3 regions of the Martelella sp. UBA3392 genome follow, and region 1 is predicted to be linked to each of the others. Evidence: predicted binding sites of a transcription regulator. Region 1 holds the regulator's gene; each other region holds the start of a gene.
The links. The regulator PhoB, encoded in region 1, activates phosphate uptake and scavenging genes when phosphate is short. The targets are predictions, from matches to a motif close to TGTCATNNANCTGTCAT.
Positions count from the first base shown of each region.

Region 2: the regulator PhoB is predicted to act here: its motif matches at 15,887-15,903, upstream of pstS (phosphate ABC transporter substrate-binding protein PstS).
Region 3: the regulator PhoB is predicted to act here: its motif matches at 3,876-3,892, upstream of B4E36_RS02680 (alkaline phosphatase).

Region 1 covers NZ_DEPM01000245.1:19,472-28,681, reverse strand. Annotated here, with positions in the region: gene B4E36_RS19610 (D-amino-acid transaminase) at 1-773, opposite strand, end outside; gene B4E36_RS19605 (sulfate transporter family protein) at 869-1,588, opposite strand; gene B4E36_RS19600 (hypothetical protein) at 1,685-2,215, opposite strand; gene B4E36_RS19595 (iron-containing alcohol dehydrogenase) at 2,411-3,643, opposite strand; gene B4E36_RS19590 (NAD-dependent succinate-semialdehyde dehydrogenase) at 3,643-5,121, opposite strand; gene B4E36_RS19585 (NAD(P)/FAD-dependent oxidoreductase) at 5,396-7,000, shown strand; gene phoB (phosphate regulon transcriptional regulator PhoB) at 7,106-7,789, opposite strand; gene phoU (phosphate signaling complex protein PhoU) at 7,812-8,531, opposite strand; gene pstB (phosphate ABC transporter ATP-binding protein PstB) at 8,544-9,210, opposite strand, start outside.
Region 2 covers NZ_DEPM01000156.1:1,589-19,034, reverse strand. Annotated here, with positions in the region: gene lon (endopeptidase La) at 157-2,574, opposite strand; gene clpX (ATP-dependent Clp protease ATP-binding subunit ClpX) at 2,826-4,106, opposite strand; gene clpP (ATP-dependent Clp endopeptidase proteolytic subunit ClpP) at 4,431-5,057, opposite strand; gene B4E36_RS11730 (GGDEF domain-containing protein) at 5,432-6,532, shown strand; gene B4E36_RS11725 (O-acetylhomoserine aminocarboxypropyltransferase) at 6,606-7,889, opposite strand; gene B4E36_RS11720 (DUF6455 family protein) at 8,010-8,369, shown strand; gene B4E36_RS11715 (CoA-binding protein) at 8,373-8,804, opposite strand; gene B4E36_RS11710 (hypothetical protein) at 8,872-9,231, shown strand; gene B4E36_RS11705 (autotransporter outer membrane beta-barrel domain-containing protein) at 9,321-15,386, opposite strand; gene pstS (phosphate ABC transporter substrate-binding protein PstS) at 16,036-17,073, shown strand; gene pstC (phosphate ABC transporter permease subunit PstC) at 17,214-17,446, shown strand, end outside.
Region 3 covers NZ_DEPM01000031.1:7,562-13,140, forward strand. Annotated here, with positions in the region: partial or broken gene B4E36_RS02665 (FtsX-like permease family protein) at 1-832, opposite strand, end outside; gene B4E36_RS02670 (ABC transporter ATP-binding protein) at 837-1,508, opposite strand; gene B4E36_RS02675 (hypothetical protein) at 1,536-1,991, opposite strand; gene B4E36_RS02680 (alkaline phosphatase) at 2,058-3,815, opposite strand; gene B4E36_RS02685 (DedA family protein) at 3,916-4,566, opposite strand; gene B4E36_RS02690 (hypothetical protein) at 4,559-4,915, opposite strand; gene B4E36_RS02695 (ribonuclease D) at 5,120-5,579, shown strand, end outside.

The DNA.
Region 1 (9,210 bases):
TGGCCATCGATCGCAGTGACCGGCGTCACGAAATTGCTGGCAGAGGTGTAGAAGGCTTCCTTGGCGGTCTTGGCCTCTTCCACCGTGAAGGCGCGTTCCTCGACCTTGAAGCCGTTGCGGGCGGCAATCTCGAGCGCGGTGGCGCGGGTGATGCCGGGCAGGATCTCGCGCGACAGCGGGCGGGTCACGACCACGCCGTCCTCAGTCACAATATAGGCGGTTGCCGAGGTCTGCTCGGTGATGAACCCGTCCTTGACCATCCAGGCATCGTCCGCGCCCTTTTCATGGGCCTCCATCTTGGCAAGGCTCGGATAGAGAAGCTGCACGGTCTTGATGTCGCAACGGCCCCAGCGCAGGTCCTCGACCGTCACCACGGTAATGCCGTTCTTGCCAGTGGCCGCGCCCAGCACATTCTTCTTCTGGGTGAACATCGAGAAGGTCGGGGTCATGTCCTTTTCGAACATGAAGTCGCGGTCGCCGGGATTGCCGCGCGAGACCTGCAGGTAGATCAGCCCCTCGGTCATGTCATTGCGCTTCGCGATCTCGCGATGAAGCGCAAGCAGGGTATCATCATCGGTCGGCATGGCGATGCCGATGGCCTTGGTCGAGCGCTTCAGCCGCGCGGCATGGCCGTCATAATCGAGCAACTTGCCGTCCAGAACGCAGGTGACCTCGTAAATCGCGTCGGCAAAGACATAGCCGCGATCGAAGATCGAGACCTTGGCCTCTTCCTCGGGCAGCCATTCTCCGTTGAGATAAACGATACGGCTCATCGCGCGCTCCTGCGTTTTCGTGGTATGAAAATGTCATAGCGGCTCGCAGGCTTCGATTCAAGCGCGAAATCTTCGTTGTTTGTTGCGATAAGAAATCAATTTTCCGCACGAACCACGGCTTTTACCAGATCCATGCGCTTGAACAGATGCATCATGAAGGCGGTGGCGAACAGCGGGGTCGCGAGATTGACGATCGGGATCGCCACGAAGCCGGCGACGATCAGGCCCGCGAGGAACACCGTCAATCCGCGCTTGCGCCGGAACGCCCGGGCCTCGGGCGGGCTCATGAACCGCATTGCTGCGAATTCGAAGAACTCGCGTCCAAGCAGATAGCCGTTGACGACGAAAAACGCGATCAGGTTGACGCCCGGCACCAGCAGCAGCAATAGCGCGAAGATATTGCCAAGGATGACGACGCCGAGAAAGGCCAGCGCCTCCTTCATGGCGGCGAAGACCGGCAGCGCCTCGCCCGGCGGATCATCGGGATAATGATTGCGCTCGATATGCTCGGCCGCCTCGTCAAGAAAGATGCCGGCCACCAGCGCGGAGACCGGCGCCATCAACAACGCAAGGCCAAGCGCCAGCCCGACCGCGGCGAAGATCAAAAGGACGAAGGTGATCCAGCCGGTCCATTCCGGCATGGTCGGAAACAGGTTCTGAAGCCAGGGAACGGCAAGCCACATGAACAGGCTGCGGATCGCAACCCATAATCCGATCAGGCAGAGCAGCGAAAGGCCGAGCACCTTCCACAGGATGGCGCGCATCTTCGGGTCGATCAGATCGTAAAGCGCCCGGCGGGCGGCATCTATCAGCATGGTCGGCTCCAGCATGCAGGCAAGGACCGGCCTTGGCTACACCGCGCAAGGCTTCCTGCGCGATGTAGGGTGGTTTTTCACGTGAAACAAGCGGCTTCAGGCCGGGTGATGCTGTTGCTGGGCGAGCCAGTCGAGGCTTTCGCGGAAGCCGGTGAGGTCGGCCGTCGCCACTTCCTGGCTTTCGGGGCCGTCATAGGTCACCATGATCGCGTCCTCGCCGACCCTTGCCGCCGCCAGCACCGGCTGGACGATCTTCGGATCGGTGGTCACATAACCGCCCTCGGCATCATCCTGCCTGAGCTGGTTGACCTTGATCGCGGCGACCTCCTCGCCGTCCACCGAGATGGTGAACTTGCCATCGCTCGGGAGCGTGTCCCAGCCGTCGATCGTCGGCAGCACCATCATGACCGGCGAGTTCGCACCGCTGGTCCGCACGAAGGAGGGGATCGCCAGGCCGCCATCATTGGCCGGCAGGTCGCTGGTCGTCAGCCGGCAGGTCATGGCGGCATTGCAGGCCGCGTTCCAGGTGGCGCCGGTATCGAGGATTTCCGCCGCCGAAGCCGTGGTCTGAAGCGAAAGCACGCCAACCACCGAGGCCGCCAGCCCCGCGTATACAAGTGAACGCATTCTCATGAACGTTTTCCTTTCTGCACATTGACAGCGCGGCGACAATGGCTCGCCCTTCACGCCCAAATTGTGACGTGTGCGAAAGGCATTTTTTGAGCGATTGCTGATGGAAAACAAGAGGTTGCTGTGGGCTTGGCAAGAAGCGGCGGGGTCGCCCCCGCCAAGGCGTCCAATCCGCATATTGGCGGAACCGGCCTACGCCCACCAGCTCCGGTCGCCGGCAAGGCCGCGGGCCAGCACCTTGCGGACCGCATCCTCGGTCAGCGGCGCCGGATTGTTGAGCACCAGCCGGGTCGCCTTGACCGCCGAGCGGGCGATCTGGTCGAAATGGCGTTCCTCGATCCCGAGCGATTTCAGTTCCAGCGGCGTGCCGGTCTGTTCCAGCAGCGCCTCGATCCTTTCGATCGCGGCCCGACCGTTCTCCTCCGGCGAGGCGGCGCTGTCGGCGACATCGAGGCAATGGGCCATCTCCGCGAATTCCGCCGTTGCATAAGGCAGGTTCAGCCGCATGACATAGGGCAGCAGCGCGCCGACGCCGAAACCGTGGGGGGTGTGGCCGATCGCCGCCATCGGGCTCTGGATCGCATGGGCCGCCGCCGTGCCCGTCGTATTGATCGCCATACCGGCGCAGTAGGCGGCGAACATCACATCCGACCGCGCGGCGAGATCGGCGGGGTTCTCGACCACGCGCCCAAGCGAGCGGTTCATCAGCCTGAGCCCCTTCTCGCAGAACATGTCGGTGATGCGGTTCTTGCCGACATAGATCTGGGTTTCGATCTGTTCAGGGCTCGGGTTCTTCGGCTTGGCGGTATAGGCCTCGACCAGATGCGACAGCGCGTCGGCGGCGGTCGCCGCCGTCAGGCCGGGCGGGCAGGTAAGCGTCAGCTCCGGATCGATGATCGCGATCGCCGGCTCGATATGGGCATCGGCGACCGCCATCTTCATGCCGGTCTCCTCATCGAAAACGATCGCGAGGCTGGTGACCTCCGCGCCGGTTCCGCCGGTGGTCGGGATGGTGATCACCGGAATGCAGGGGCCCGGCACCGCGAACTCGCCGAAATAATCGCGCACGTCGCCGCCATGGGCGAGCACGGCCGAGGCTGCCTTGGCGAGATCCATGCAGGACCCGCCGCCGACGCCGATGATGACATCGACAGCGCTCGCCATCCCGGCGACCTCCATGACGTTGCGGCGCGGCAGGTCCGGCTCGGCCTGATCATAGACCGAAACCGCAAGACCACATTCGCGCAGGTCCTCGGCAAGCGCCGCAAATTCCGGGGTCGTCGCCATGCGGGCGTCGGTGACCACCAGCGCGCGGGTTCCGAAGCCGCGTGCATAACGGCCAAGCTGGCGGCGTTGGCCAGGGCCGAACAGCACCGTTTTCGGCTGGCGCACGAGGCCGAGCCCCAGCGTATTCTCCATCGTCATCAGCTCAGCGCCTCGTTGACCGTGACCGCCATGTATTTCTGCTCCATGAATTCATAGATCCCCTCCTGCCCGGCCTCACGCCCGATGCCCGAAGCCTTGGTGCCGCCGAACGGGGCCTTGGGATCGGCCATGATGCCGCGATTGATGCCGACCATACCGAACTCCAGCCGTTCGCCAAAGGTCAGCGCGCGCGACAGGTCCCTTGTAAACACATAGGAGGCCAGACCGAAATCGCTTTCATTGGCAAAGGCGAGCGCCGCCTCCGGACCATCGACCGAAAAGATCGCCGCAATCGGCGCGAACAGTTCGTTCGAGCACATCACTTCGTTGCGGCCCTCAAACCGCACCACCGTCGGCTCGAAGAAATAGCCCTCGCCCGCCACCGGCTTGCCGCCGGCAAGCAGCTGGCCGCCGGCATCGGTGAGCTGCTTCAGGGTCTCGCCCAGCCGATCGCGCTGCTTGGCCGAAATCATCGGCCCGACATCGACCGCGCCCATGCCGTCGCCGACCTTCAGCGCCTTGACCTTGGCCACGAATTTTTCGGTGAACGCGGCCTCCACCCTTCTGTCGACGATGATCCGGTTGGCGGCAACGCAGGCCTGGCCGGCATTGCGGAACTTGCAGATGATCGCCTGCTCGGCCGCGAGATCGATATCGGCATCATCGAGCACGATGAACGGCCCGTCGCCGCCAAGCTCCATCGATGCGTTGAGAATGTTGCGCGCGCCCTGCTCCATCAGCAGGCCGCCAACCCCGGTGGAGCCGGTAAAGGAGACCTTGCGCAGGCGCTTGTCCTTCAAAAGCGGCTCGGAGACGCCGGAGGACTTGGTGGTGTGCAGCAGGTTGACGACGCCTGCCGGAAAGCCCGCATCATGCAGCACTTCCACAAACAGCGCGCCCGTGAGCGGCGTTTCCTGGGCAGTCTTGGTGATCGTGGTGCAGCCGGCGGCAAGGGCCGCGCCCGCCTTGCGCACGATCATCAGCAGCGGAAAATTCCAGGGTGTGATCAGCAGACAGGGCCCGATCGGCTGATGCTTGACCACGACCCGGAAATCACCGCTGGAACTGTCGGAATAGGAACCGTGGATATGGGCGCTCTGCTCCGCGAACCACAACAGGAAATCGGCGGACAGCAGGAATTCCGCCCGCGATTCCGTCAGCGGCTTGCCGCTTTCGAGCGTCATGATCTTGGTGAACGCTTCCTCGCGCTCCATCATCAGACGGTAGGCCTTGTGCATGAGGTTGGCGCGGGCGCGCGGCGCAAGCTTTGCCCAGCCGGGCTGGGCCGCGGCCGCGGCATCAAGGGCGGCAAGCGCCTCGGCCGAACTCGCATGCGACACAGTAGCGACCGGCCGTCCGTTTGCCGGGTTCATCACCTGAAACTCTGACGGCCCTTCCACCCATTGGCCGCCGATATAGAGCCTGCGATCAGGCATCAAGGCCTCGTGATCCGTGGAGAGCGGACTTTGCGTGTTCATGTCATACCATCCTTGGTGAAGCGGCGCTGGTGGCTGCCTTTTAATATGTTCGTATTACGGTATTATAGGATTATGATCATGACAAGGGCATTTTGCGTCATTGACGATAATACCGTAATACCATATGAGTGTGTGAAAGCGAGGTCTGCGGCGCATTTTTTGCCGCCGGCAGAAACAGGCACAAGACCAAGCGCCGGCTCCGCGACCCGCTTAAAGATAAAGGCCGGCGTGCGCCTTGCCGCCGCAAGATTTGACGAGAATGGGAGGTTTCACAATGAACGCGGTATCGCACAAACAGCTTGAGCTCGATGTCGCCATCATCGGCGCGGGCGTCGGCGGGCTCTACGCGCTGCACAAGACGCGCAACGTGCTCGGCATGAAGGCCGAAGCCTTCGACGATGCCGGCGGCGTCGGCGGCACATGGTACTGGAACCGCTATCCGGGCTGCCGGGTCGATACCGAATCGACCGTCTACACCTATTCCTTCGACCTCGACATGTTCCAGAACTGGGAATGGTCGGAGCGCTATGCCAAGCAGCCTGAAGTACTGAACTATCTGAACGCGGTCGCCGACAAGCACGCCCTGAAGCGCTCGATCCATTTCAACACCCGCATCGCCAGCGCCGAATGGAAAGAGGACGAGGGCCGCTGGCTCCTGACCACCACGGGCGGCGATACCGTGAAGGCAAAATATGTGATCGAGGCCGTGGGGCTTCTCTCCTCCTCCTATGCCCCGCAGTTTCCCGACCAGGACAAGTTCAAGGGCGAGGTGCTACTCGCCTCGAAATGGCCGGACACCGCGCCCGACCTTGAGGGCAAGCGCGTCGGCGTGGTCGGAACCGGCTCGACCGGCATCCAGATCATCACCGCGCTCGCCGACAAGGTCGGCCATCTGCATGTGCTGCAGCGCACCGCGCAATGGGTGGTGCCGCTCGGCATCGGCCCCTTCCCGGCCGAGACGCGCGAGAAGATCAAGGCCGATCCGCACGGCTTCCGCGACTGGGCGCTGAGCACGGCGGCGGTTTTCGGCTTTGACGAAAGCACCGTTTCCGCGCTTGAGGTCGACAATGAAGAGCGCAAACGCGTCTACGAAAAGGCCTGGAAAAAAGGCAATGGCTTCAGCTTCCTGCTCGAAACCTTCTCCGATATTCCGGTGACCGCCGAGGCCAACAAGACGGCGACAGACTTCATCAAGTCGAAGATCGACGCCATCGTCACCGACCCCGAAGTCGCCCGCAAACTGACCCCACGCGACTACTATGCCAAGCGTCCGCTGGCCGCCGATAATTATTACGAGACCTATAATCGCGACAATGTCACCCTCCACGACGTCAAGGCGGAGCCGATCGAGCGCTACACCGAAAACGGGCTGATCGTCGGCGGCAAGGAACTGGAGCTCGACGTGGTGATCATGGCCACCGGCTTCGACGCAATGACCGGCAACTATCTGAAGATCGACACGATCGGGCGCAACGGCGTGCGGCTGAAGGATGCCTGGAAGAACGGTCCGCGCGCCTATGCCGGCATGACGATCGCCGATTTCCCGAACCTTCTGATGGTATTCGGACCCTTCAGCCCGTTCACCAGCCAGCCGCTGGTGCATGAATGGCAGGTCGACTTCCTGTGCGACCTGATCGAGAAGGCCGAACAAGGCAACGGCATCATCGAGACCACGAGAGAGGCCCAGGACGACTGGGTGCGGGTGTGCCAGGAAGGCATGGCCGGCACGCTGTTCGAAGTGACGGACAGCTGGATCAACGGCGCCAACATTCCCGGCAAGCCCCGCACATCGATGTGGTACATGGGCGGCATGGGCAATTACATGACCGAAATGAACGCCATCCGCGACGACAATTACCGCGGTTTCGAAGTCCGCTGATCCCGGTCGCCGAAAACACGGGATCGCCCGGACTTCGGTACAATGGACGCTCCGGCGCACAATCTCCGCCCTCAAGGGTGGAGATTGGCGGTGCTATGCGGCCCCTTACACCTCCATCGAATAGCCGGCACCACGCACGGTGCGGATCACGTCGGGCATTTGCGAGAAGTTGAGGGCCTTGCGCAGCCGTCCGACATGGACGTCGACGGTACGTTCGTCGACATAGATGTCATGGCCCCACACACCGTCGAGAAGCTGGGAGCGGGAGAACACCCTTCCGGGCGAGGTCATCAGGAATTCGAGCAGCCGGAACTCGGTCGGGCCGAGGCGGACTTCCTTGGCCTTGCGGTGAACGCGGTGGGTCTCGCGGTCAAGCTCGATATCGCCGCATTTGAGCACGCTGGAAAGCACTTCCGGCCGCGCCCGCCGCAGGATCGCCCTGACGCGGGCCATCAGTTCCGGCGTCGAGAACGGCTTGACGACATAATCGTCGGCGCCGATCGCAAGACCGCGCACCCGCTCGCTTTCCTCGCCACGCGCCGTCAGCATGATGATCGGCAGGCGTTCGGTCTCCGGCCGCATCCGCAGCCTGCGGCAAAGCTCGATGCCGGAAACGCCCGGCAACATCCAGTCGAGCAGCAGGAGGTCCGGCACCCGCTCCTGCAGCCTGAGTTCGGCCTCGTCGCCGCGCGCGATCGTCTCGACCTCGTAGCCTTCCGATTCAAGGTTGTAGCGCAGCAGGACGCTCAGCGCTTCTTCATCTTCGACAACTGCAATCTTCGGAACCATCTCGTGCCTCTGTCAAATGGTTTCAGGACTTGCTCTCGCCGGAGCCGACCGAGGGCGACATGTCGTCCTTCGGGCGTTCTCCCTGCGGCTGGGAGCCGGTGGCGATGTAGTAGATCATTTCCGCAATATTGGTGGCGTGATCGCCGATGCGCTCGATGTTCTTGGCGCAGAACAGAAGATGCGTGCAGGTGGTAATGTTGCGCGGATCTTCCATCATGTAGGTCAGAAGCTCGCGGAACAGCGAGGTGTAGATCGCGTCGATCTCCTCGTCGCGCTCGCGGATCGAATTGGCCTTGTCGGCCTGGCGCGAGGTGTAGGCGTCGAGCACTTCCTTGAGCTGCAGCAGCGCCAGTTCCGACAGGTGCTCGATGCCGTGGGCGAGCTTGCGCGGAACCCCGGTGCCCTGCACCGAGATCACCCGCTTGGCGGTGTTCTTGGCCATGTCGCCAACGCGCTCGAGGTCGGCGGCGATGCGGATCGCGCCCATGATCTCGCGCAGGTCCGCCGCCACCGGCTGGCGCCGCGCGATGGTGACGATCGCCTTTTCGCCGACCTCGCGCTCGGCCTCGTCCAGCGCCAGATCCTCGGCGATCACCTTTTCGGCGAGTTCGGTATCGGTGTTGACCAGCGCCACGACGGATTGCGAGACCATCTCTTCCGCCATGCCGCCCATTTCGGAAATCCGGCGCTGGAGATATTTCAGCTCCTCGTCGAAGGCCGATATGATATGCGAGTGTGCCATCTGTGCGTCTCCTTAACCGAACCGGCCCATGATGTAGTCCTGGGTGCGCTGGTCCGCGGGATTGGTGAAAATCGTGTCGGTGTCGTCCTCCTCGACCATGTAGCCGAGATGGAACATCGCCGTGCGTTCGGAAACGCGGGCCGCCTGCTGCATCGAATGGGTCACCATCACGATGGTGTAGTTCTGCTTCAACTCGCTGATCAGTTCCTCCACCCGCGCGGTCGCGATCGGGTCGAGCGCCGAGCACGGCTCGTCCATCAGGATCACTTCCGGGCTGACGGCGATCGCGCGGGCGATGCAGAGCCGCTGCTGCTGGCCGCCGGAAAGGCTGGTGCCGGGTTCCTGCAGACGGTCCTTGACCTCGTTGAACAGGCCCGCCTTCTGCAGGCTGGTCTCCACGATCCGGTCGAAATCCGAACGGTGGCGGGCAAGGCCATGGATGCGCGGGCCGTAGGCGACGTTCTCGTAGATCGACTTCGGAAACGGGTTCGGGTTCTGGAAAACCATGCCGACGCGGGCGCGCAGCTCCACCACATCGATGCCGGAGGTATAGATATCCTCGCCGTCGAGCGTGATCGTGCCGGTAACCCGGCAATTGTCGATCGTGTCGTTCATTCGGTTGAGCGTGCGCAGAAAGGTCGACTTGCCGCAGCCCGACGGGCCGATCAGCGCGGTGACG
Region 2 (17,446 bases), on a different contig from region 1:
AGTTACACTCCACCAAAGCCCGCTGCAATTCAAAAGCCTTGCGTGGCAGGGAATTGCAAGGGGTTTGGGGCATTTTGCACGCAAAAGGCCGGTTGAAAACCGGCCTCCTGCGCCCCTTTTCCACAGGAGCCCGTGAAAAGTGGCAATTGTTCGACCTCAATGGGCCACTGATTTGACCGAGTCGCCTTCCGATTCATCGCTCGAAATCGCGACCGGATCAGCTTCCGGGTCCCACTCGATGGGCTTCGGAACCTCCAGCAAGGCGTGCTGAAGCACCTCGCCCATGCGCGATACCGGCACGATTTCGAGACCGTTCTTGACGTTGTCCGGGATGTCCGGCAGGTCCTTGGCGTTCTCTTCCGGGATCAGCACCTTGGTGATGCCGGCGCGCAGTGCCGCAAGCAGCTTTTCCTTCAGCCCGCCGATCGGCAGAACCCGACCGCGCAGCGTGATCTCGCCCGTCATCGCCACGTTCTTGTGGATCGGAATTCCGGTCATGACCGACACGATGGCCGTGGCCATGGCGACGCCGGCAGACGGACCGTCCTTGGGTGTGGCGCCTTCCGGAACGTGGACGTGAATGTCGTACTTCTCGAACATAGGTGGCTTGATTCCGAAGTCGACGGCGCGCGAGCGGACATAGGATGCCGCTGCCGAAATCGATTCCTTCATCACGTCACGCAGATTGCCGGTAACGGTCATGCGACCCTTACCCGGCATCATCACGCCCTCGATCGTCAGCAACTCGCCGCCGACTTCGGTCCACGCCAGGCCGGTGACAATGCCGACCTGATCGTCGCCTTCCGCCTCGCCGTGGCGATAGCGCTGAACGCCGAGATAATCGGGTAGATTGTCTGCGGTGATATGGACCTCGGTCTTGTCGCCCTTGACGATTTCGGTCACGGCCTTGCGGGCGAGCTTCATCAGCTCGCGCTCAAGGCTGCGCACGCCCGCCTCGCGGGTATACTGCTGGATCGTACGGGTCAGCGCGCCGTCATCGACCGAGAACTCCTCGGGCTTGAGCGCATGCTCGCGGATCGCCTTCGGCAGAAGGTGACGACGGGCGATCTCCAGCTTCTCGTCCTCGGTGTAACCGGCGATGCGGATGATCTCCATACGGTCCATCAGCGGGCCCGGAATATCGAGCGTGTTCGCCGTGGTGATGAACATCACGTTCGACAGATCGTATTCGACCTCAAGATAGTGGTCCATGAACGTCGCGTTCTGTTCCGGATCCAGCACCTCGAGCAGGGCCGACGACGGATCGCCGCGGAAATCGGCGCCCATCTTGTCGATTTCATCAAGCAGGAACAGCGGATTGCTCTTTCCGACCTTCTTCATCGACTGAACGATCTTGCCGGGCATCGAACCGATATAGGTCCTGCGGTGACCGCGAATTTCGGCCTCGTCACGCACGCCGCCAAGCGCCATGCGCACATATTCGCGGCCGGTAGCCTTGGCGATCGACTGGGCGAGCGAGGTCTTGCCCACGCCGGGCGGGCCGACGAGGCACAGGATCGGGCCCTTGAGTTTCTTGGCGCGCGCCTGCACGGCGAGATACTCGACAACGCGTTCCTTGACCTTTTCCAGACCGAAGTGATCTTCCTCCAGCACCTTTTCGGCCGCCTTCAGATCACGCTTGATCTTCGACTTCGAGTTCCAGGGCAGACCGGTCAGCCAGTCGAGGTAATTGCGAACCACGGTCGATTCGGCCGACATCGGGCTCATATTGCGCAGCTTCTTCATCTCCGCGTCGGCCTTTTCACGGGCCTCCTTGGAGAGCTTGGTGTTCTTGATGCGCTCTTCGAGCTCGGCCATTTCGTCGCGGCCGTCCTCGCCCTCGCCGAGTTCCTTCTGAATGGCCTTCATCTGCTCATTCAGATAATACTCGCGCTGGGTCTTCTCCATCTGCCGCTTGACGCGGGTACGGATGCGTTTTTCGACCTGAAGGACGGAGATTTCGCCTTCCATGAAGCCGAGCGCCTTTTCCAGGCGGCTCTTGACGCTGGTGGTTTCCAGCATTTCCTGCTTCTCGGTCAGCTTGATCGCGAGATGCGAGGCCACCGTGTCGGCAAGCTTCGAGTAGTCCTCGATCTGGCCGGCGGCGCCGACAACCTCGGGCGAAACCTTCTTGTTCAGCTTCACATAGTTCTCGAACTCGGAAACCACCGAGCGCGACAATGCCTCGATTTCGACCGCGTCTTCTTCCGGCTCGGCCAGCACGCTGGCATTGGCTTCGTAGAAGTCGTTCTCCAGACGGACATCGTCGATCTGCGCACGCGCCTTGCCCTCGACCAGAACCTTGACGGTTCCGTCGGGCAGTTTCAGCAATTGCAGGACGTTGGCGATGGTGCCGATGCGATAGAGCGCATCGGGTTCCGGATCGTCATCGCCGGCATTGATCTGGGTGACGAGCATGATCTGGCGATCGGCGTTCATCACTTCTTCCAGCGCGCGGATGGACTTCTCGCGGCCGACGAACAGCGGAACGATCATGTGGGGGAAAACCACGATGTCACGCAAGGGCAACACGGGATAAGCGGCGGCTTCCGCTGCTGGCGCGTTCTGCGTCATGTCTTTTTCCTTTCCGACCGCCCGGAGGAAGACCGGGCAGTATTGACGGGTCGTTGGGAGCAACCCGTTGATTTCTTCTCAATTGTTGCGGAACAAGTGGCGCTTTGAAAGATCGATTTCAAGCTGTACCGCGAATTCGGCGGAACAAACCGGCAATCCGCGCCGTTTCGTGCCGGATGCGCCCTGAAACGACGCGGGCAGGACGATGAAACCGCCCTGCCCGCGCCAGATATAGTCAGAGTATGCCTGCCTCAGGCCGAGGCATTGGCCTTGTCGCCCGAGCGATTCTCATAGATGTAGAGCGGCTGCGCCGTTCCTTCGACCACCTCGTCCGAGATCACCACTTCCCGAACGCCCTTCATGGCCGGCAGTTCGAACATGGTGTCGAGCAGGATCTTCTCCATGATCGAGCGCAGGCCGCGCGCGCCGGTCTTGCGTTCGATCGCGCGGCGCGCAATGGCGAGCAGCGCGTCCTCGTGGAATGTCAGCTCGACATCCTCCATTTCGAACAGCCGCTGATACTGCTTGACCAGAGCATTCTTCGGCTCGGTCAGGATCTGCATCAGCGCCGCCTCATCAAGGTCTTCCAGCGTGGCGATCACCGGCAGACGACCGATGAATTCGGGGATCAGCCCGAACTTGACCAGGTCTTCCGGCTCCAGTTCGCGCAGCACATCGCCGACGCGGCGGTCATCGGCGGCCTTGACCGATGCGCCGAAGCCGATCGAGGTGCGCTCGCCGCGCGCCGAGATGACCTTGTCGAGGCCAGCGAACGCGCCGCCGCACAGGAACAGGATGTTGGTGGTGTCGACCTGCAGGAACTCCTGCTGCGGATGCTTGCGCCCGCCCTGCGGCGGCACGGAGGCAACCGTGCCTTCCATGATCTTCAAGAGCGCCTGCTGAACGCCCTCGCCCGACACGTCGCGGGTGATCGAGGGGTTGTCGGACTTGCGCGAAATCTTGTCGACCTCGTCGATATAGACGATGCCGCGCTGGGCGCGCTCGACATTGTAATCGGCCGACTGCAGCAGCTTCAGGATGATGTTTTCGACATCCTCGCCGACATAGCCGGCTTCCGTCAGCGTCGTCGCATCCGCCATGGTGAACGGCACGTCGATGATGCGGGCGAGCGTCTGGGCAAGATAGGTCTTGCCGCAGCCGGTCGGGCCGACCAGCAGGATGTTGGACTTGGAAAGCTCGATCTCGCCACCGCCCTTGGAGGCATGGGCCAGCCGCTTGTAGTGGTTGTGGACCGCCACCGACAGAATGCGCTTGGCGTGGTTCTGTCCGATCACATACTCGTCCAGAACCTCCATGATCTCCTGCGGCGTGGGCACGCCGTCGCTCGACTTCACCATCGAGGTCTTGTTTTCCTCGCGGATGATGTCCATGCACAGCTCGACGCATTCATCGCAGATGAAAACCGTCGGGCCAGCGATCAGCTTACGGACTTCGTGCTGACTCTTTCCGCAAAAGGAACAATAGAGCGTGTTCTTCGAGTCACCGCCATTGTTACCGCCGACTTTGCTCATTATCACTTCCTTCCAGTAAGCCGCCCGCCTTGAACGGCCACTATCATATTCGCTTTCTGCCGCCCTGAAGAACGCTCGCAAAACAAAAGGGCAACAACACGACGGGTCATGCCCGCTTCCAGGCCATGCCGTCAAGCCCGGCCCTGTTACGCACTACGAAGTCGTAACAGCTTCGGTTTGCCATACTATTAACGGCTTCAACGGCGGATAAAACCCCAAAAGCGTCGACCGGCGCGATTTGCATATCGCGATTGCAACTCTGCGACATCGCCGGGCCCCGTCAAAGGCGGCCATCCGATAATATCGACCGAATGGAGCCGATGCTCAGTTCGCGCCTTCGATTTCGCTGCGCGAGGTCATGACCTTGTCGATCAGACCCCAGTCCTGCGCTTCGCCCGCGTCCATGAAATGGTCACGATCGAGCGTGGTTTCAACTTCCTCGTAGGTCTTGCCGCAGTGCCGGACATAGACCTCGTTGAGCTTGCGCTTCATCTTGATGATGTCGCGGGCGTGGCGCTCGATGTCGGATGCCTGGCCCTGAAACCCGCCCGAGGGCTGGTGAACCATGATGCGCGCATTCGGCGTGGCAAAGCGCATGCCCTTTTCGCCGGCGGCCAGCAGCAGCGAGCCCATGGACGCTGCCTGGCCGACGCAAAGCGTCGACACGGCCGGACGGATGAACTGCATGGTATCGTAGATCGCCATGCCCGCCGTCACTACGCCGCCCGGCGAGTTGATGTAGAGCGCGATTTCCTTCTTCGGGTTTTCCGCTTCGAGGAACAGGAGCTGGGCGCAGATGAGCGACGCCAGATGGTCCTCGACCGGGCCGGTCAGGAAGATGATCCGCTCCTTCAGGAGGCGCGAATAGATGTCATAGGATCGTTCGCCGCGATTGGTCTGCTCCACGACCATGGGTACGAGGGCCATCGCGGTGTCTACGGGATTTGTCATGGCTTTCCTTCGGGCGCTGATCGCCGCCGGTCTCATTCGAATCTTTTCGTCCTCCCCTACATAGAGTGCCACACCTTGTCACTTCAAGAGATGGTTTGCTTCCGGCGCGACAGGTTTTCAGCGGCGAAGGTTCTTTTGTTCCCGTTTCAATTGTGTAAAACTTCACAAACTATCGCATTAAATCGTTTAGCACCAAAAATGGGTCAGGGCATATCTGGAGGATGGGTTGCACCCCCGCTATGCTCAGGTCCCGCATTGCAGATATTCGGGATTTCGATTTGCCCTATAACCTGACCGCAGTCATAGCCTGGTCAGCGGACAGCTTGCTTCTGGCCGCCTTTCTGCTTCCTCTCTGGTTGCGGAATCGGACACGTATGTATGTGCTTTACTGGGTGTTCGCTCTGCTCGCCCAGGGGATCGGCCTCGCGCTCCTTACGGTTGCCGGCCGGGACGACTTGCGTCTGATCGGAATGATAGCGTTCACAGGTCTCATCGGCGCCCGCGCGCTTTCGACCGCGGGGCTTCTCAGCCTTTGCGGCGAAGACCGGCCCGCCGCCTTCACGTCGGTGATCGTCGCGCTCTGGTTCGCTGCCGTGGTCGTCAGCAGGCTTGCCGGATTTGATAGCGTTGCCAATGTCGCCAGTTTCTACATCGCGGCCTTTACGGTCGCGATCTACGGCTTCTATTTCATGGCAAAAAACCTGCATGCGCTCAAAGGGCCGTTTCGCCAGTCGCTGATGGCGATCTTCGTCATTGAAGCCCTTACCTGCCTTGCCTTGCTCAGCGCCTACAATCTGCAGGAAGAGCCGCCTTCGCTTGGTAGCGCGACCACCTCGATCGCACTGATAACCGGTTTCGTGCTGTTCTCCCTGAAAGGCTTCCTCGCCGTTTGGCTGACGGTCGAGCGGCTGGAACGCGACCTGCGCGACCTCGCCTTCAGCGATCCGCTCACCGGCGTCCTGAACCGGCGCGGCGTCGTCGATGAAATCGAGAAAATGTCCCAGCGCTCCGCCAAATCGGACCAGTTCGCGTTTTTCTCTCTCGATCTCGATGACTTCAAGAGCATCAACGACGTTCACGGCCATAATGCGGGTGACAGGGCCTTGGTAAACTTCACGCACGTGGTGCGCCAATGCCTGCGTGAAAGGGACATATTCGGCCGGACGGGTGGGGAAGAGTTCGCGATCTTCACGCGGGTGACCGATCGAAACACCGCCGGCCAGATCGCGGAGCGGATCAGATCGACGCTGGAAGCCACCACGTTTCACGAGGACGGTCACGAGTTGAAGATGACCGTCAGCATCGGCGTCACGCTGATGCGCGGCCGCATCGGCAATATCGAATCCATGCTCAGCGAGGCCGACCGCGCGCTCTACCAGGCCAAGGGCGACGGACGCAATCGCATCGTGTTCTACGACGGCCCCATGCCGCAACCCGCAAAATCCGCCGATCGTGAGGTCGCGCTGGCCGTTTAGCGGCGGCAGGCTGCCTTAATATTCAGGCTTGGTCACGGGCGGCGCCTCAGCACCGCCCGTCACGCGCACCGCGTCAGATCTTGCTCAGAGCCTGTTCGAGATCGGCGATGATGTCATTGACATCCTCGATGCCGATCGACAACCGCACCACATCCGGACCCGCGCCGGCGGCAACCTGCTGCTCCGGCGTAAGCTGTGCATGGGTTGTGGATGCGGGGTGGATAACCAGTGATTTGGTGTCGCCGATATTGGCCAGATGCGAGAACAGTTCGAGCCCGCCGACAAAGGTCTTTCCGGCCTCGTAGCCGCCCTTCAGGCCGAAGGTGAAGACGGCCCCCGCCCCCTTCGGCGCGTAACGCTGCTGAAGCGCGTGATTGGGATCGTCCTCCAGCCCGCAATAGCCGACCCATGCCACCTTGTCCGAATGCTTCAGCCATTTGGCGACGGCGAGCGCATTGTCGCAATGGCGCTGCATGCGCAGCGGCAGGGTTTCGATGCCGGTCGCGATCATGAACGCGTTGAACGGCGAGATCGCGGGGCCAAGGTCGCGCAGGCTCAACACGCGGGCGCCGAGCGCGAAGGCAAGGTTGCCGAAGGCTTCGTGGATCACCAGACCGCCATATTCGCTGCGCGGCTCCGACAGCATCGGATACTTGCCGGATTTCGACCAGTCGAACGTCCCGCCATCAACCAGGATGCCGCCCATGGAGTTGCCGTGGCCGCCAAGGAACTTGGTCAGCGAATGCACGACGATATCCGCACCATGGGCAAGCGGGCGCACCAGATAGGGCGTCGCCATGGTGTTGTCGACGATCAGCGGCAGGCCATGGTCATGGGCGACCTTGGCGATCGCCTCGATATCGACGAAGGTGCCGCCCGGATTGGCAAGGCTTTCGATGAAGATCGCCTTGGTGCGATCGTCGATCTGGGAGGCGAAGCTGTCGAGATCGCCGGAATCGGCCCAGCGCACCTGCCAGCCGAAATTCTCGAAGGAATGGCCGAACTGGTTGATCGAACCGCCATAGAGACGACGCGCCGCGACGAAATTGTCGCCGGGCTGCATCAGCATGTGGAAGGTCAGGAGCTGGGCGGCGTGGCCGGAGGCAACCGCGAGCGCCGCCGAACCGCCTTCAAGCGCTGCGACGCGCTCTTCCAGCACGGCCGTGGTCGGGTTCATGATGCGGGTATAGATATTGCCGAATTCCCTGAGCCCGAACAGCGCCGCGGCGTGATCGGAATCATTGAAGACGAACGAGGTCGTCTGGTAGATCGGCGTCGCCCGCGCATTCGTTGCGCTGTCCGGCGCGGCGCCTGCGTGGATCGAGAGCGTCGAAAATCCCGGTTCCCGGTTTTCCATGATCAGTTCCTTCCCTGTGTTCTGCCCCGGCCGAAAGCACCCCTCCGGCTTTTTTGATCGGGATCAATGCTGTCTTTTATACAGGTGTCAGTATCGCTGTCGACAACGCGGAGAACAGCAATGGATTTTTTGATTGAAGGCCTTGCGGGAACCGATAGTGGCGCACACGGGCGGCATCGCGCAAATACGATCTTCCCCGCGATCTCCACGGCGCAGTTCGCCTTCGCCGAGCCGCGCGACGCCGCGGAAATGACCGAAATGATGAAGGCGCTCAACATCGACCCGGTCGAGGCGGAATTCCAGTATCGTCGGCTCTATTACGGCATGGAGGCCAATTGCGCCGGCTGCCGCGACAAGGACCGCTGCCGCGCCGATCTCGCAAGCAATACCGCCGCGGAAAACTTCCGCGACTATTGCGACAACGAGGCTTTGCTGAACGAGATGCGCGCGGACCCGGAGATGCTGCGCGAGGACGGCTGACCGTCAGGCGCCGATCAGACGCGGATATTCGATTGCCGGGCACCTGTCCATGATGACGGTCAGACCACGCGCCCGCGCTCGCTCGGCAGCGGCATCGTCACGGATATCGAGTTGCATCCAGATGACCCGCGGCAGCGGCGAGAGCGTCAGCGCCTCATCCACCACGCCGCCGACAAAAGCCGAGGCGCGGAAGATATCGACCATGTCGATTGCGCTGGGAATATCAGTGAGGTTGCCATAGACGGTTTCGCCGTGGATCGTCTTGCCCACAAGCCCCGGATTGACCGGCACGACCTCATAGCCCTTGGACATCAGAAAACCCATCACCCGATGGCTGGGCCGCTCCGGCTTGGGGGACGCGCCGACGAGGGCGATGCGTCGCACCGACTTCAGGACATCGATAATAATTGAATCGTCCATTTTAAGTTGTACCATGATGAAACAATTCCTCTAGATGCGGGTTATCAAGACAATCAGGGAGGCCCTTGCGGGTTTGGAGTTCATGAAAACTTTCATCGCGGCCGGTATGCTTCTGGCCTCAGTCGGGATAGCGGGCGCGCAGGAACCGATAAACCGATACGACATTCAGGATATGACCTGCAATCAGGTTCAGTCTATCCTGCGCCAGCAGGGCGCGGCAATCCTGCGCTATCCCTCGCCCAACGGCAATGGCCGCATCCTCTATGACCGCTATGTCGACAGCCCCGCCGTCTGCTTCGCGGAACTGGGCCATGCGGTCCAGCGCGTGGTCCCGACCAAGGACACCAATGCCTGTCCGACGCTGTCGTGCAAGCCCGGACCGCCCGAGTGCGACAACGGCATTCTGGGCTTTGACATGTTCGGCTGCATGGACGACAACTGAGCCGACTCAAATCGTTTTTGGACGAGCTAAACGAAAAACCCCCGGAACCGATAGGTTCCGGGGGTTCTGTTTTGGAAAAGGTCAGCCGCTTACCACTGCATCTGGAAGCGGACCTTGCCGGTGAGGCCGTAGCTGTCGCCGAAGTTCTCCAGCCCGGTCGATGCCGTCACGTCGCCATTGATGCCGAGCTTGCCATTGAGCCAGGTATAGCTGCCGCCAATACCGATCTCGCCGGTCCAGTCGCCATCGTCGGTCGACATGTTGACGCCCGAGACCCAGACTTCGCTCGGGTCGTTGGTGAAGTCGTAATAGACGTTGGCAATACCGTGGAGCGAAGCGCTGCGGGCTTCACCCGTCGCGGTGGTCCAGCTGGTGCGGTAATCGGTCTGCAGACCCATGCGCGCCGCGAGGCTGTCGCCATTCACCAGCGATACGTCTTCATTGTAGACGCCGGTGAAATCATCAAAGTTGACCGAGCCCCAGGTGAGCTGCGCCTGCGGGGTCATCGCCCAGCCCGGCGCCACGTCGAAGCGGTAACCCGTCTCAGCCGACAGCGAGTAGCCATAGGACTGCTGCATGCTGAGCGTAGACGTTCCGGCGATCGTGAGGTCATTGTTGATGACATTGCCGAACGCCTGACCATCGACGTAGAAGCCGTTATTGCCATACCAGGTCATCGTCGCCCCGAGGCCAAACAGCTGGCTGACGACATCGCCGCCGCCAACGCGGGAGCTGACGTCAGCATTGGCATTGGCATACTGGAAGACCAGACCGCCAACCACAAAGCCGCTCTCGGTTTCGCCGAATTGGCCATCAACGCCCATGCGAAGCCGGTAGATGTCGGCATTGTACGAGGCGTTCAACGTCCCTTCGCTACCGTCATAATGCTCGCGGCCGCCGGTGAAATCGGCCCAGACATAGCCCGGATCGGAGACATCACCGAGGTTCCAGTAGCGCTCGCCGACGCGATCCTGCAGCGAGTCGGGGCGGTTCAGCGTAAGCATCAGCTCGGGCAAGACCTCGTAGACCGGCGTGGCGTTGGAGAAATCGCCCGTCAGGAAGTACTGATTGCCGACCTCGCTCAGAGCGTAGGCATAGGCGCCCGAGACATTGTAGCCCGGCAGAACGAAGGCGCCCTGCTCGCCGCCGTCAAGCGTGATGATCTTGATCGGCTTGCCCGAGGCGTAACCCGTCGACAGCTCATTCAGCGAAAGCGTGGTGACGCCGCCGAGATAGGCGCCGTTGACCGTGAGCGTGTCGCCCAGCGCATTCGCAAGATCGACATCGATCGCGAGCGTACCGCCGCCGGTGAGGTTGCCCGTCACCGTCATGGCATCGCCCGTTGCCCCATCAACCGACGAGAGCGTCGAGCCGGAAGTCAGGAACATGTTGCCGTTGAAGACGGTGCTCTCGTTGACCTGAAGCGTCGAACCGTTGAGGTAGATCCCCTGCGACGCATCCGAAGTCGAACCGACGGTAATCGCCCCGCCCGTCAGCGTCAGCATGGTGTTGTCGAGGCTGAAGGTTTCCCAATTGGCGATGAGCGAACCCGCCGTCGTCGCTGAAACGCCGTCGAAGGTCAGCGCATCGACGCCATCGCCGCCATCAAACACCTCGGTGCCGTCGTAGATCGCGCCGCCGCCGAGATAGGCGGTGTCGTTACCCGCGCCGCCGTAGAAGCCGCTGTTGAGCGCGCCGCCGGTCCAGTTGAAGGCATCATTGCCGTCTTCGCCCTGGATATCGCCGGTCCAGGAACCGCCGGCCAGATTGAAGGTGTCATCGCCCGCGCCGAGCCAGGCCGTGCCGACGACCGTGCCGGTCGTGGTCACGGTGACCGCGCCGTCGAGATCGACAAGCGCCATGCCGTCATGGCCGCCGGAAGCAGTGATCGAGGCATCGGAGCCGATCATCACCGTGCCGGTCTGGCCGGCTTCGGAGTTGGTCTTGATGCCGATATCGGCAGAAACGGAACCGCCAAGAGCATTGACGGCGTAGGTTGCGCCCGTTCCAAACGTAAATGTGCCGAGTCCGACAGCCGCGCCGGGAACCGAAGCGGTCGAGGATATCGAGCCACCCGTCATCGTCAGGCTGGCCATACCGCCATTGTTCACCTGGGCGAGCGCGCCGACGACGTTGAGATCACCGGTGGAACTGCCATTCACAACGATGTCGCTAGCGGTTACGACGGTCGCATTGCCGTTGTCCGCAAGCGCGCCGATGCCGATAGCCGTAGCGCCATCGGAGCCGCCGATTGCACTGGCCTTGATATAGGATCCGGCTTCGGACGAGGAAGAGGCATCGCCGGCGCCATACGCCTCGCTGCCAACGCCGATCGCACCTGCAAATCCATTGGCTGCCGTCGACGTAGCTGTGATCGAAGCCATTGACTTCACATCAGCAGCAGCGTTGCCCACGCCCTCTGTCTCGGTATTGAGGCCTATTGCTTCCGCATCACCGCTGGCGCTGCTCGCCGATGCCGAGACCACGCCGGCCAGGCTGGAACGGGCATTGCCATCGCCTGCGGCAATGTTCTCCGCGCCGATCGCATCTGAATAAAACTCTCCGATCGCGGACACGCCGATCGAAGCGCCCGCGTCAACGACGAGCCGGGCCTTGCCCTCACCCGTCACGTTGCGCAGCCCGGTGGCCGAGCCAGCGAGAGCACCGACGACATCAACCTTAATGTCGCTCGTTCCGAGAACGCCCATTCTGGCATCGCCAAAGCGGGAGCTGTTCCAGACGCCGCCCGCCTCAACTTCGTCGTCGCCGTCAGCTCCGACCGCGATCAGGCCACCCACCATGGCCGTGGCCATTCCGCCGGCTTCGTTGGCAAAGTTGGTCGCACCCGCCGCCCTTGCATCATCGCTTGCCGTCGCCTTTGCAAGCAGCGTGCTGCCCGCCGAAAGGTTCAGGAAGGCCTCGCCGGCGCCATGCACTTCGTTGGCCACGGCGCGCGCCGTGGCGGTTTGGCCATCGGCCTCGGCCGAAGCAAGGCTGGCATCGAGCAGTTCGACATAGGCGTCGCCGTCATTGGCAAGGTTGTTGAGCGCCTTGACCTCGGTCGAAGCCGTATCGCTGATCCCGGTCGCGCTGACGCTGCCCGTTTCGGCAAGGTAAAGCGCGGCATTACCGTTGGCTGAAGCGTTGTTGAAACCGGTCGCATCGGTATCGAGCGCGCCTTCGGCAAAGGCAGTGACCCTGCCCGCTCCCGCCACAACGCCCTTCGCCAGACCGGCGGAATTGGTGTTGTCCACCGCGACGGCCGTGGCGATGTCATTCGCGCTCGTGCCTTCCGCGATCACTTCCGCCGATTCCGAGAGTTCGATCACGGCCTCGCCGCCCGAGGCAGCGTTGACGACGCCAAAGACTTCGGCAACGCCGAGCGCATCCGCCGTACCGGAAACCAGACCCTTGATCGCAGCGTAGGCCATGCCAAGCGGGTCCTTGGCGCTGTTGCTGACGCCGGTCACGTATGCGGTCGTTCCCGCCTGGTCGAACGTGCCGACATCGACCACGCTGCCCGCATCGATGGCGACACCGGCCGTGCCGGCCCCGCTCAGGGTGTTCATCACGCCATAGGCGTAGACATCGCTGCCGCTGACGTCGACGGAAACATCGCTCGCGCCCAGCAGGCGAACGATGGCGTCGCCACCAACCCCGACGGCCATGATCCCGGTCGCCGAGGCGCTGCCGGCAACGCTGTTCGCGCTGGCGCTGATGCTGCTGCCATTGTCAAGTTCAACCCGGCTGCCGCCATCGTAAGAGAAGTTGCGTACCGCGAGGGCCGTGGCATCAAGCTTGCTTTGGGCCAGGGCATCAGCCTTCGATCCGTTGTCGAGAACCGTGCGCGCCTCTCCAAGCGACGTGAAGGTGTTGACCGCAAGAGCGCTGGTGTTTGCGGAGGAGTCCTCGGCTTCTTTGGCCAGAGCCGAAACGCCCGACATATCGTCGATGACGGTGGAGGCATCGCCCGCCGTCGAGGCGTTGAGCAAACCGGTCGACTTGGCGGCAAACCCGCCAAGGCCGGCGCTCGCCGCGCCCGTCGCCGTGGCTGTGATCGTGCTGCCGCCGCGAATACGAATACGTGCCTCGGTTTCGGCCCGGTTCTCGATGGCGGTAGCCACGGCGTAGCTGTTGGTGCTGGTGGCGTTGGCATCCACCGTGCTGGCGGTGTCCACGCGCACAGCGGCTTCGCCCTGCTGCGACTCGTTGGTGATGGCAAAGGCCTGCGCATTGCTCCGGCCATTGGCAGTAGCGCTGACCGCAGTGGCATCTTGGAAGATGACCTCGGCATCACCCATAACGGACACATTGTCGGCGGCGGTGGCCAGTGCCTGACCAGCGGTGCTGGTGGCAGAGGCTGTCAGCGTGCTGGCGGAGCCGCCGACGCCGGCGAAACCATCAGCAGCCGTGTTGATTACCGCCGTGGCCGCAGTGCGGCCCGCCGCACTTCCCGTCGCCGTGACCGTACCTTCATCCAGAATCACGATCGCCTCAAGTCCGGCGCTGTTGATAACACCGGAGGCACTCGCCTCTACGCCGCCAATTGCCTCGGTATGCAAGGCGCTTGCGCTATCCACGCGTACGGAGGCATTGCCTTGTTGCGAGTCGTTATTGAGGGCAACGGCCTGCGCATTGGTCAAGCCATCGGCGAGAGCGTTGACCTGGCTGCCATCCTCGAAAGCGACTTCGGCATCGCCCAGAACGGCAACGTTATCGACCGAGATGGCCACTGCCTCTCCCAGAGAGCTGGTCGCGACAACCGTCAGCGTGCTGGCACTGCCGCCGACGCCGGCAACCCCATCAGCAGCGGTGTTGGCGACGCCCGTTGCTTCGGTGCGGCCGGTGGCGCTTCCTGTTGCGGTAATCGTACCGTCTTCCAGAATAACAATTCCGGCAAGACCACCCTCGTTGATAATACCCGAGGCAGTCGCGTTGCCGAGAAGGTTATCGGCTTCGGCTTCAAGCGTTGCGCTTTCGCCTACGTAAACAATCGCAGCCTGGGAATCCGAGACGTTACGGATCGCAGTCGCCCAGGACTGAATTCCGCTGCCGATGGTAACAAGGCTGTCAGCATCGGCCCAGATTGATCCGCCACCCTTGACCGTGGCCTTTGCCATGCCACCGGTGCTCTGGTTGTCAATGCCGATAGCGTTTGAAGTCAGGAGCGAAGTCGCGGTCGACGAAAGCGATGCGTTGTCGACAATGGTTTCGACGCCGCCGTCGCCGGCAGTGTTGGAAATGCCGGTGGCAACGGCCAGTGTAAGGGCATTGGTGGCCGATGCGCTGACATCGGCATCGCCCGAAAGGGACACATAGCCCACGCTGGAGGCACCGGATGTTTCGACGCTGATCGCGGTTGCTTTGTGAAGACCCGGATCGCTGATGTCGATGTTAACGCTGTTGGATGCACTGATCTGACTTGCGCCATCGACGGTGACCGACCCGGTATTGCCCACGCCGCTACCCGTCAGGCGTACGCCGAACGCATTGTTGCCGCCGATGCTGACGGATGAACCACCGGTGATCGTGGCCGCCATAACAGAACCATCGGCATTGCCGTTCACGATCACAGCACTGGTCCCGGGGGTCAGCGCCGAACCGATGCTTACCGTCGTGCCGTCAAGATTGACCGTGCCGATATGATCGGCCGTGCCACCTGCCGCAAGCGTGACGACAATATTGGCTGTCGCGAGGACCCCACCCCGCACCTCGCCGCCGGAAAAGTTTGCGGCTACCGCACCATCGCCTTGAAGCACAACCGGCCAGTAAATCCTGTCGTAGCTGTCGGCGTTGAGGGTCAGTGTATTACCGCCGCTCGAGGTGAGCCTAACCCCTCTTGTATTCAAGAAGCCATTGCCGATTCTCATGCTAGGAGAATCAAGAGTAACGGTCGCACCCTGCAGGTTATTATAGGTGATGCCGTATGGTTCGTTGTCGGTACAATTGATCACCGCGTTGGGACCACTCGCCACCCCGCACTCATTCGCCGCAAATGCAGAAGAAGCGCCCGTGCCGAAATAGGCGGCTCCGGACGACAGTGCGAGCATGCTGAGCGCGAGCACCGATGCGGTTGCGCGCGGCGCGTAGCTCGCTGCGTTACCCGCGACCTTGGTCATGCGCCCGCCGCGCACCTTCGCTTCAAACAATGTCATGTAGTCCCCCACTAAAGCTAATAAGCTGATTCCTGATTTAGCGAGATGACATTAAGCGAACAGAAACACAAGCAAGTTCGATAGCAGTCGCTAACATTTACAGAGGGGAAAGAGGCCGAGAGTAGCGAAGCTGCAACAGACTGCAATCATAGGGTTGTACAGCAAAAGCCCAAAACCACCCTTGGTTGCAATCAACGGCATGCGCACGGAGAATTTAATCAAATGATTGAATTTAGGGGATATTTGAAGGGCAGCGTAGCGATCCTGCGCAGCCTCGATAGCGAAGGCAATCCTGCTACACACTGAACCGATGATCAACCCACAGTTTCGACAAATGGCGTCGCATGAAGCCGTCATAACGAAAGCGACGGCGAACTGATTGACCGCGCGTGGGTCCGCTGCGGCCTTGCCGGGCTTTGCCCAAGTCCGGCATGTCGCCAAGCGCCCAGCGCAGTCCAGGGGAAAGCCGGACACAGAACAAACTCGAAAATCGACCTTTTATGACAGTTTTATGACAGTTATTTGAATATTAAATAACAACGAACCGGTAAATTTCGGGAATTATGAAATTTTTACAACAATATATGCTTACATGACTTTCGTTGTTATAGCACTCCCGTTTTCAACCAAACCTCAAAAGGGCTATCTGATGAAAATCGGAAATTTTTCCAAGGGCGCTAAGGTTGCTGCCGTTGCCGTCGCCATGGCCGTCTCCGGCACTTTCGCTCACGCCGCCGACACGTCGCTGACCGGCTCGGGCGCCTCCTTCCCCTTCCCGCTCTATTCGGCCTGGTTTAAGGATTTTGGCCAGAAGACCGGCATTGAAGTCAACTACCAGGCCAAGGGCTCCGGCGGCGGTATCGAAGACTTCACCAACCGCGTTGTCGACTTCGCAGCCTCCGACGCTGCCATGAACGACGAAGAAATCGCCAAGATCAACGGCGGCGTCGTTCTGCTGCCGATGACGGCCGGTGAAGTCGTTCTCGCCTACAATCTCGACGGCGTTTCCGAACTGAAGCTGCCGCGCGACGTTTACCCGAAGATCTTCCTCGGCGAAATCACCAAGTGGAACGACGAAGCGATCGCCGCCGCCAATGAAGGCGTCGACCTCCCCGACGAAAACATCACCGTTGTCGTTCGCTCGGACTCGTCGGGCACCAACTTCAACTTCACCAACCACCTTGCTGCCATCTCCGAAGAGTTCAACAGCACTGTCGGCGGCGGCAAGACCGTTCCGTGGCCGAAGGCTTCGAACTTCGTTGCCGCTCCGGGCAACCAGGGCATCACCGCCACGGTCAAGCAGACCCCCGGCGCCATTGGCTACATTGAGTATGGTTACGCCCAGCAGACCAACACGCCTTACGCCATGCTGGAAAACCAGGCCGGCAACTTCGTGAAGGCTGGTCCGGAAGCCGGTTCCGCCGCTCTTGCTTCGGCCGAACTCGACGCAAACAACGTCGCCTTCATCACCGACCCGAAGGGCGAGCAGGCCTACCCGATCGCCACCTTCACCTGGATGCTGTTCTACAAGGACGGCCAGGACGCCGACACGGTTGCAGCGCTCAAGGAAATGGTCAACTACGGCCTGACCACCGGCCAGACCATGGCCGACAAGCTGGGCTACATCCCGCTGCCGGAAAACATCATCGAAATCAACAAGAAGGCGCTCGAAGAAATCGGCGGTTGATTTCGGCCTGATCAAGCTATCGCCGGGGCGTAACATGTTTGCGCCCCGGCTTTCGTCCGATTGCAGTACTGCGCAAGCACCTTGATGTTCTTTATTCGTCAGATCGCGGCTACCCGATCGCCGCCAGCAGGAGCCCCTTGATGGCCGACACATCGAAATCCGTTCCGCCAAGCGATGGCAGCGTTTCGCGCCCGCCGACCGCTTTCGAGTACGGTTACGACAAATCCTTCCGCTTCCTGACATTCCTGGCAGGCCTGTTGATCGTTGTTCTGCTGGCCTATATTTTCTGGAAGATCGGCGGCCAGGCAGCACCTGCCATGCGCGAATATGGCCTGAGCTTCCTGACGACCGTGGAATGGAACCCCAACACCAA
Region 3 (5,579 bases), on a different contig from region 1:
GCTCGTCAACAGGTGCTGCGGGGTCGATATGATGATGGTCCTCTTCATGCCCCGCCTCGTCGTGATCATCGTGGGTGGCGTGTTCGTCATGGTCCGCATCCGCATGTTCGGATTCATGGTCATGCTCCGGGCCGGCCGCCTCATGGTCATGCTCGTGTTCGTGGTCGTCCGCCTGATCGTCATGATCATGGCCGGCCGCCTCGTGATCATGGTCGTCGGCCTCGTGCGCTTCCATGCCGTGGATTTTCCAGACCGCCTCGATCGGCACGAAAATGGCGCGGTCCCATGGCGTGCCGGTGGGGTCGGCCCTGCCGGTGACGGTATAGGCGAGTTCGTCATGGGTGTGGCCGCCGGTTTCGACCGTGCCGTGCATCGGCTTGATCGTGTCGCCGATCGAAAGATCGACCGCCGAGCCGATCACCGCCTCGCCCAGATGGTTGAAATTGCCGCCTTGGGAAAAGCCGGGCGTCGTGTTTTCGATCAGCTCTGATGTTGTGCCGACGATCGGGTAGCCTTCATAGGAATCGCCGAAGCCTATGGGCGCGGCCCAGGCCACGCGGGGGTCCGCCTGAAGGTCGGGCAGGATGTCGCCGTCCATCAGCGGCAGGTCGGCGGCCTGCAGGAAGACCGAGGAGAGCACGAGCTGGGTTTCGCTGCCGGGCGCGCCGATCACCAGATCGAATTTCTCCGAGGCCCGGGCGCTGCCAAGCCTCAGCGCCCGCTCTTCCAGCGTCACGGCGACGCCGAGCGCGGTTGCCAGCATGATCAGAATGACGATGACGATGGAGCCGGCCCAAAGACGTTTGATGTCTGCGAGGATGAAACGGAACATGGGGTCAGCCTCTCTTCTCGTCGCTGGCGATGACGCCGGCAAGCAACGATATCTCGCGCGTCAGCGGCGCGATCAGCCGCTGGTCATGGGAAACGACGATCAGCGTGGCGTCCTCGGAAAGCTCCAGCAGCAGGCTCCCGACAGTCTCGCCAGATGCGGCGTCGAGGCTTGCCGTCGGCTCGTCGGCGACGATGATGCCGGGCTCGCGCAACAGCGCGCGGGCAACGGCCACGCGCTGCATTTCGCCGCGCGACATCGTGCCGGTCTTCTGGTCGTGACGGGAAAGGCCGACGCGCTCGAGCAGGTCGTGCGCGCGCTTTATGCGCTCGCTTCCGGCGGCGCGGGCAAGCCTTGCCGGCAGCAGCACGTTGTCGAGCGCAGAAAGGGCCGGAAACAGATGGAAATCCTGCATGATCAGGCCGATATTCTCGCCGCGAAACCGGTCGCGCCGGCTTTCCGACAGCGCGGAAAGATCGGTCTCGCCCCAGCGGGCGCTGCCATGGGTGAGCCGCTCCAGCCCGGTGATGATGTTGACGAAGGTGCTTTTGCCGGAACCCGAGGGGCCGGTGATCGCGACCCGCTCACCGGCGGCGATATCGAGCTTCGGGATTGTCAGCACCGGACTGTCGAGGCCCGGAAAGGTGACGGCGATATCGTTGAGCGAGAGAGGCAGCATCGTGACTGGCCTTTCGGGTATGTCGTTTCAGACCTTGCTATAACGCGCGCCGCGCAGGCGCAGCTGGCTGACGAAGCCGGTCTCGGGGTCCACCCAGGAGCCGCGCTCGAGCGTGCCGGTCACCTCGATCATCTGGTTGGGCTGGGTGAAGGTCTGCTTGCGGTCGAGATAGACGACCATGATATTGTCCGGCCAGTCGGCATCCGAGGAGCAGAACGGGCAGAGCGCCATCGGGATTTCCGACAGCACGAAGAATTTCGCCTCCGCCTTCAGCGGCGGGGCCATGAAGCCGCGGATCGAGACCTTCTTTCCCGTCAGTTGCTTCACCTTGTCGGAGAATTTGAGGCCGAGCGGGCTGAAGGAGCCGTAAAGATCGTCAAAGGACAGTCCGTCGGCGGCGAAGGCCGGACGGACGGCAAGGCCGAGGCCGAGCGCGCCGAAGGCGGCAAGCAGGCTACGGCGGGAAAGGGGCAGAGCGGTCATCGGATCAGATCTCCTGGCAGGAGAGGACCGGGCGAAAGCCGCCCGGTCCCGACTTGGAAAAGAAGCTTACTGCTTCTGGCTGGAACCGAGAGCGAAGGTGTCGGCCAGCACGCCGTAGACGTCGGACTGTTCCATATAGCCCTTGAAGCCGTCGGCGCCGGGGCCGGTGGCCTGCAGCAGGACATCATCGACGGCGTGAACGCCGGTCGAGGCGTCATAGGGCAGGTTGCCGGTGCGCAGAACCGCCCCGGGGACATCCTTGTAGGCTTCGTTGGCGACGTAGCGGCCGTTCTCGTCCTTCACGGCCGGCTCGAACGGACCGTCCATCTTCGGGCGGAAGGTCTCGTAATAGTCGGGGAAGTTGTTGGCGAACATGGCGAGGCGACGCGAAACGTCGATCTGGTCCGGATAGCCGTCGCCGTTTTCGTCCGTATAGTTCGGGAAACCGGCGTCGTCATAGGTCATGACCTTGTTGCGCATTTCGTCGGCCTGGACCTCGTCGTCGATCGTGCCGATCACCGAGACGCCGTGGGTGTGGTCGCCGGTGACGACGATCAGCGTGTCCGGGTTGGACTTCATCCATTCCATCGCGGCGCCGATGGCCTGGTCGAACTCGATCATGTCAACGGCGGCGCGGTCCCAGTCGAGCGGATGCGACATCTTGTCGACATTGGCGGCTTCAACCATCAGGAAGAAGCCTTCCGGGTTCTTCGAAAGCTGGTCGATCGCGGCCGTGGTCATGTCCACGAGGCCGGGCTGGCTCGGGAACTTGTCGACGCTGCCCTTCTTCAGGAATTCGCGGTCGAGCGTGGAATCCATGTTGCCGGTGTGGAACAGGCCGAGCAGCTTGCCGTCTGCCGGCTTCTCGGCGGATGCCAGTTCGTCGGCGGAGGTGACGACGGTGTAGCCGGCCTCTTCGAACATGGCGATGTAGTCATTGTCGTCCTTGCGCTTGGAACCGGCGACATCGGACTTCAGGAAGTAGGCGGAACCGCCGCCGAGGACGACTTCCGGCTGGACGTCGTAGAACATGCCGACGATCTCGGCCTTGTCGCCGCGAAGGCGGGTATGGGCGACGACGGCGGCCGGCGTGGCGTCTTCGATTTCGGCGGTGGAAACGACGCCGATCGACTTGCCGGTCTGGCGGCGCAGCGCCTCGGCGATGGTTTCGACCTTCGGGTCGTCAAGGCTGTCCGGCGTGCGGTCGGCATAGACGCCGAGCGCGTTCACGCGGGTCTTGTGGCCGGTCATGTAGGCCGACATGGTGTTGGCGGAATCGGTCGCGATCGAATGGGTCGAGGAGGTGCCGATCGTGGCCATATTGTCGAGGTCGTCCATGTGGAGACGGCCGTCGGCCTTGCCCTCGGTCATGCCCTTGGACATGATGCGGGCGGCGGTGCGGTGACCCATGGACATGCCATCGGCGACGAAGAAGATGATGTTCTTGGCCTTCGGCATTTCAGGCGTGTCATAGACGGTCCAGGTGACGGTCTTTTCCTCGTCGCCGGCCTTGACGGCAACGGTGTAGTCGCCGGCGTCGGCAAGCGCCAGATCGCGCAGGATCAGGGCCGAGCCGAGGCTCTCGTCATTCTTGCCCTTTTCATCGGTGACGAATTCGGCTTCCTGGCCGAAGACTTCGGCATAGGGCTTGCCATTGACGGTGACGTCGATATCGCCGGCGTCATAGACCGCGTCGAGTTCGACCTTGAAGTCGAACGGCGAGGACGACAGCACGGTGGCGCGATCGAGCGGATAGATGGTTGCGGCATTGGCAGCACCTGCAAGGCAGGTGGCGGCGGCGAGTAGTGCGAGACGGGCGCGCATGGGAACCTCTTTGAAAGAGCGTCGGGAAGGGTTAGTGCGCTTCCGCGATAGTCCCGCCAGATAACAATCCGATGACGTTTTTGCTGCGGTTTGATGAACCTCAGTTGCGGCTTCGCCGACCGCGCGGCTTCAGGTAACGCTTGCGCCTTCGCTTCTTGAGAGAGAAGTGCAGGACGCGGGTGATATACCAGAACAGCGCAAGCGAAATCACGCCGGCGGCGAGAAAGCCGGTGGCGTTGCCGGCGACGTGCGCGACGGCGATGATGTTGCGGGAGAACATGAAGCCGAGCAGGTTATAGGTCGACACCCAGACGGTCTGGCCGCAGATGGCGGCGATGGTAAAGGCGCGCCAGCGCATGCCGGCAGCGCCCGCCACCGGGTTGATATAGGGGCTGATCTGGGCCAGCAGCCAGCGCGTGAAAAAGATGGCGAAAACGCCGCGCCGTTCGAGATAGTCCTGGGCGCGGTCCACCAGGCGCTGGCGCTTGGGGCCGCGCGCGGCAAACCGCGCCAGATATTTCGCGCCGCCCTTGCGCCCGACCCAGTAGCCGATCTGGTCGGAGGTGCAGGCGGCGGCAAGGCAGGCGAGGATGGTCGGCAGCATCGGCAAGTCGCCCGATGCGGCCAGCGACCCGCCGAACAGCATGATCACGGCGGCGGGCATCGGTATGCCGAGGCAGGCCAGAAACACGATGAGCGCCATGACCGGAATGCCGTAGACCGGCACCAGCGCCAGAAACTGTTCATTCATCGTCGCCGGCCCGTTCGTGCTCGTCGAGGGCTTCGGCGATCTGTTCTTCCAGTTCCTCCAGCGTCTCGCCGCGCTCGCGCGTGATCCGCCAGAGCGGCAGGCGGCGGCTGTGTTCCGGATCGAGGCCGAGCGCCTCGGCGAGTTCGTGGACGGGGATATCGTTCACCATCGCCACATGACCAAGCGTCATCCAGCTCTTCAGCTCCAGATCGCGAGGGCTGTGCCAGTAATAGACCGCAAGCACGGTCTTGAGCGCGAGGGCCAGCGTCAGAAGCAGGGCCCCGATAAAGGCGATGGAAAGCGCACGATGGCGCTGCCACAATGCGCGGACGGGTTTCAACAGACTCATGGCCGTCCTTTCCGGTTACGCTGAAGGAAGCGGAATGTCTCCGCCGGGCTTGCCTCATGCGATAGCCGCTTGGCCGGGATTGCACAACACCCCTGCGCGCGCAGCAGCATGGGGAGGATCTCGGCCGGGCCGGTGTTTTTGGGTATCGTCGCGCGGGCCAATCCGCTATGAACCCGGTTCATGACGACAAGACAGGCGATGGAGATGCGCGATATGATCCGCGTGCACAAACAGGATATTCCGGCAGAACAGGCGGCGCGTTATACCGGCGCGATTGCGATCGACAGCGAGACGTTGGGCCTTATTCCGCGCCGCGACCGGCTGTGCGTGGTGCAGATTTCGCCGGGCGACGGCAGCGCCGACCTGATCCAGATCGCGCCGGGGCAGACGGAGGCGCCGAACCTTGTCGCCATGCTCGCCGATCCGGACCGACAGAAGATCTTCCATTTCGGCCGCTTCGATATCGCCGTGCTCTATCACACCTTCGGCGTCACCACGGCCAATGTGTTCTGCACCAAGATCGCCTCGCGCCTGACCCGGACCTATACCGACCGGCACGGGCTCAAGGACAATCTCAAGGAAATGCTCGACATCGACGTTTCCAAGGCGCAGCAATCCTCCGACTGGGCTGCCGAGGAACTGACCGAGGCGCAGTTGCAATATG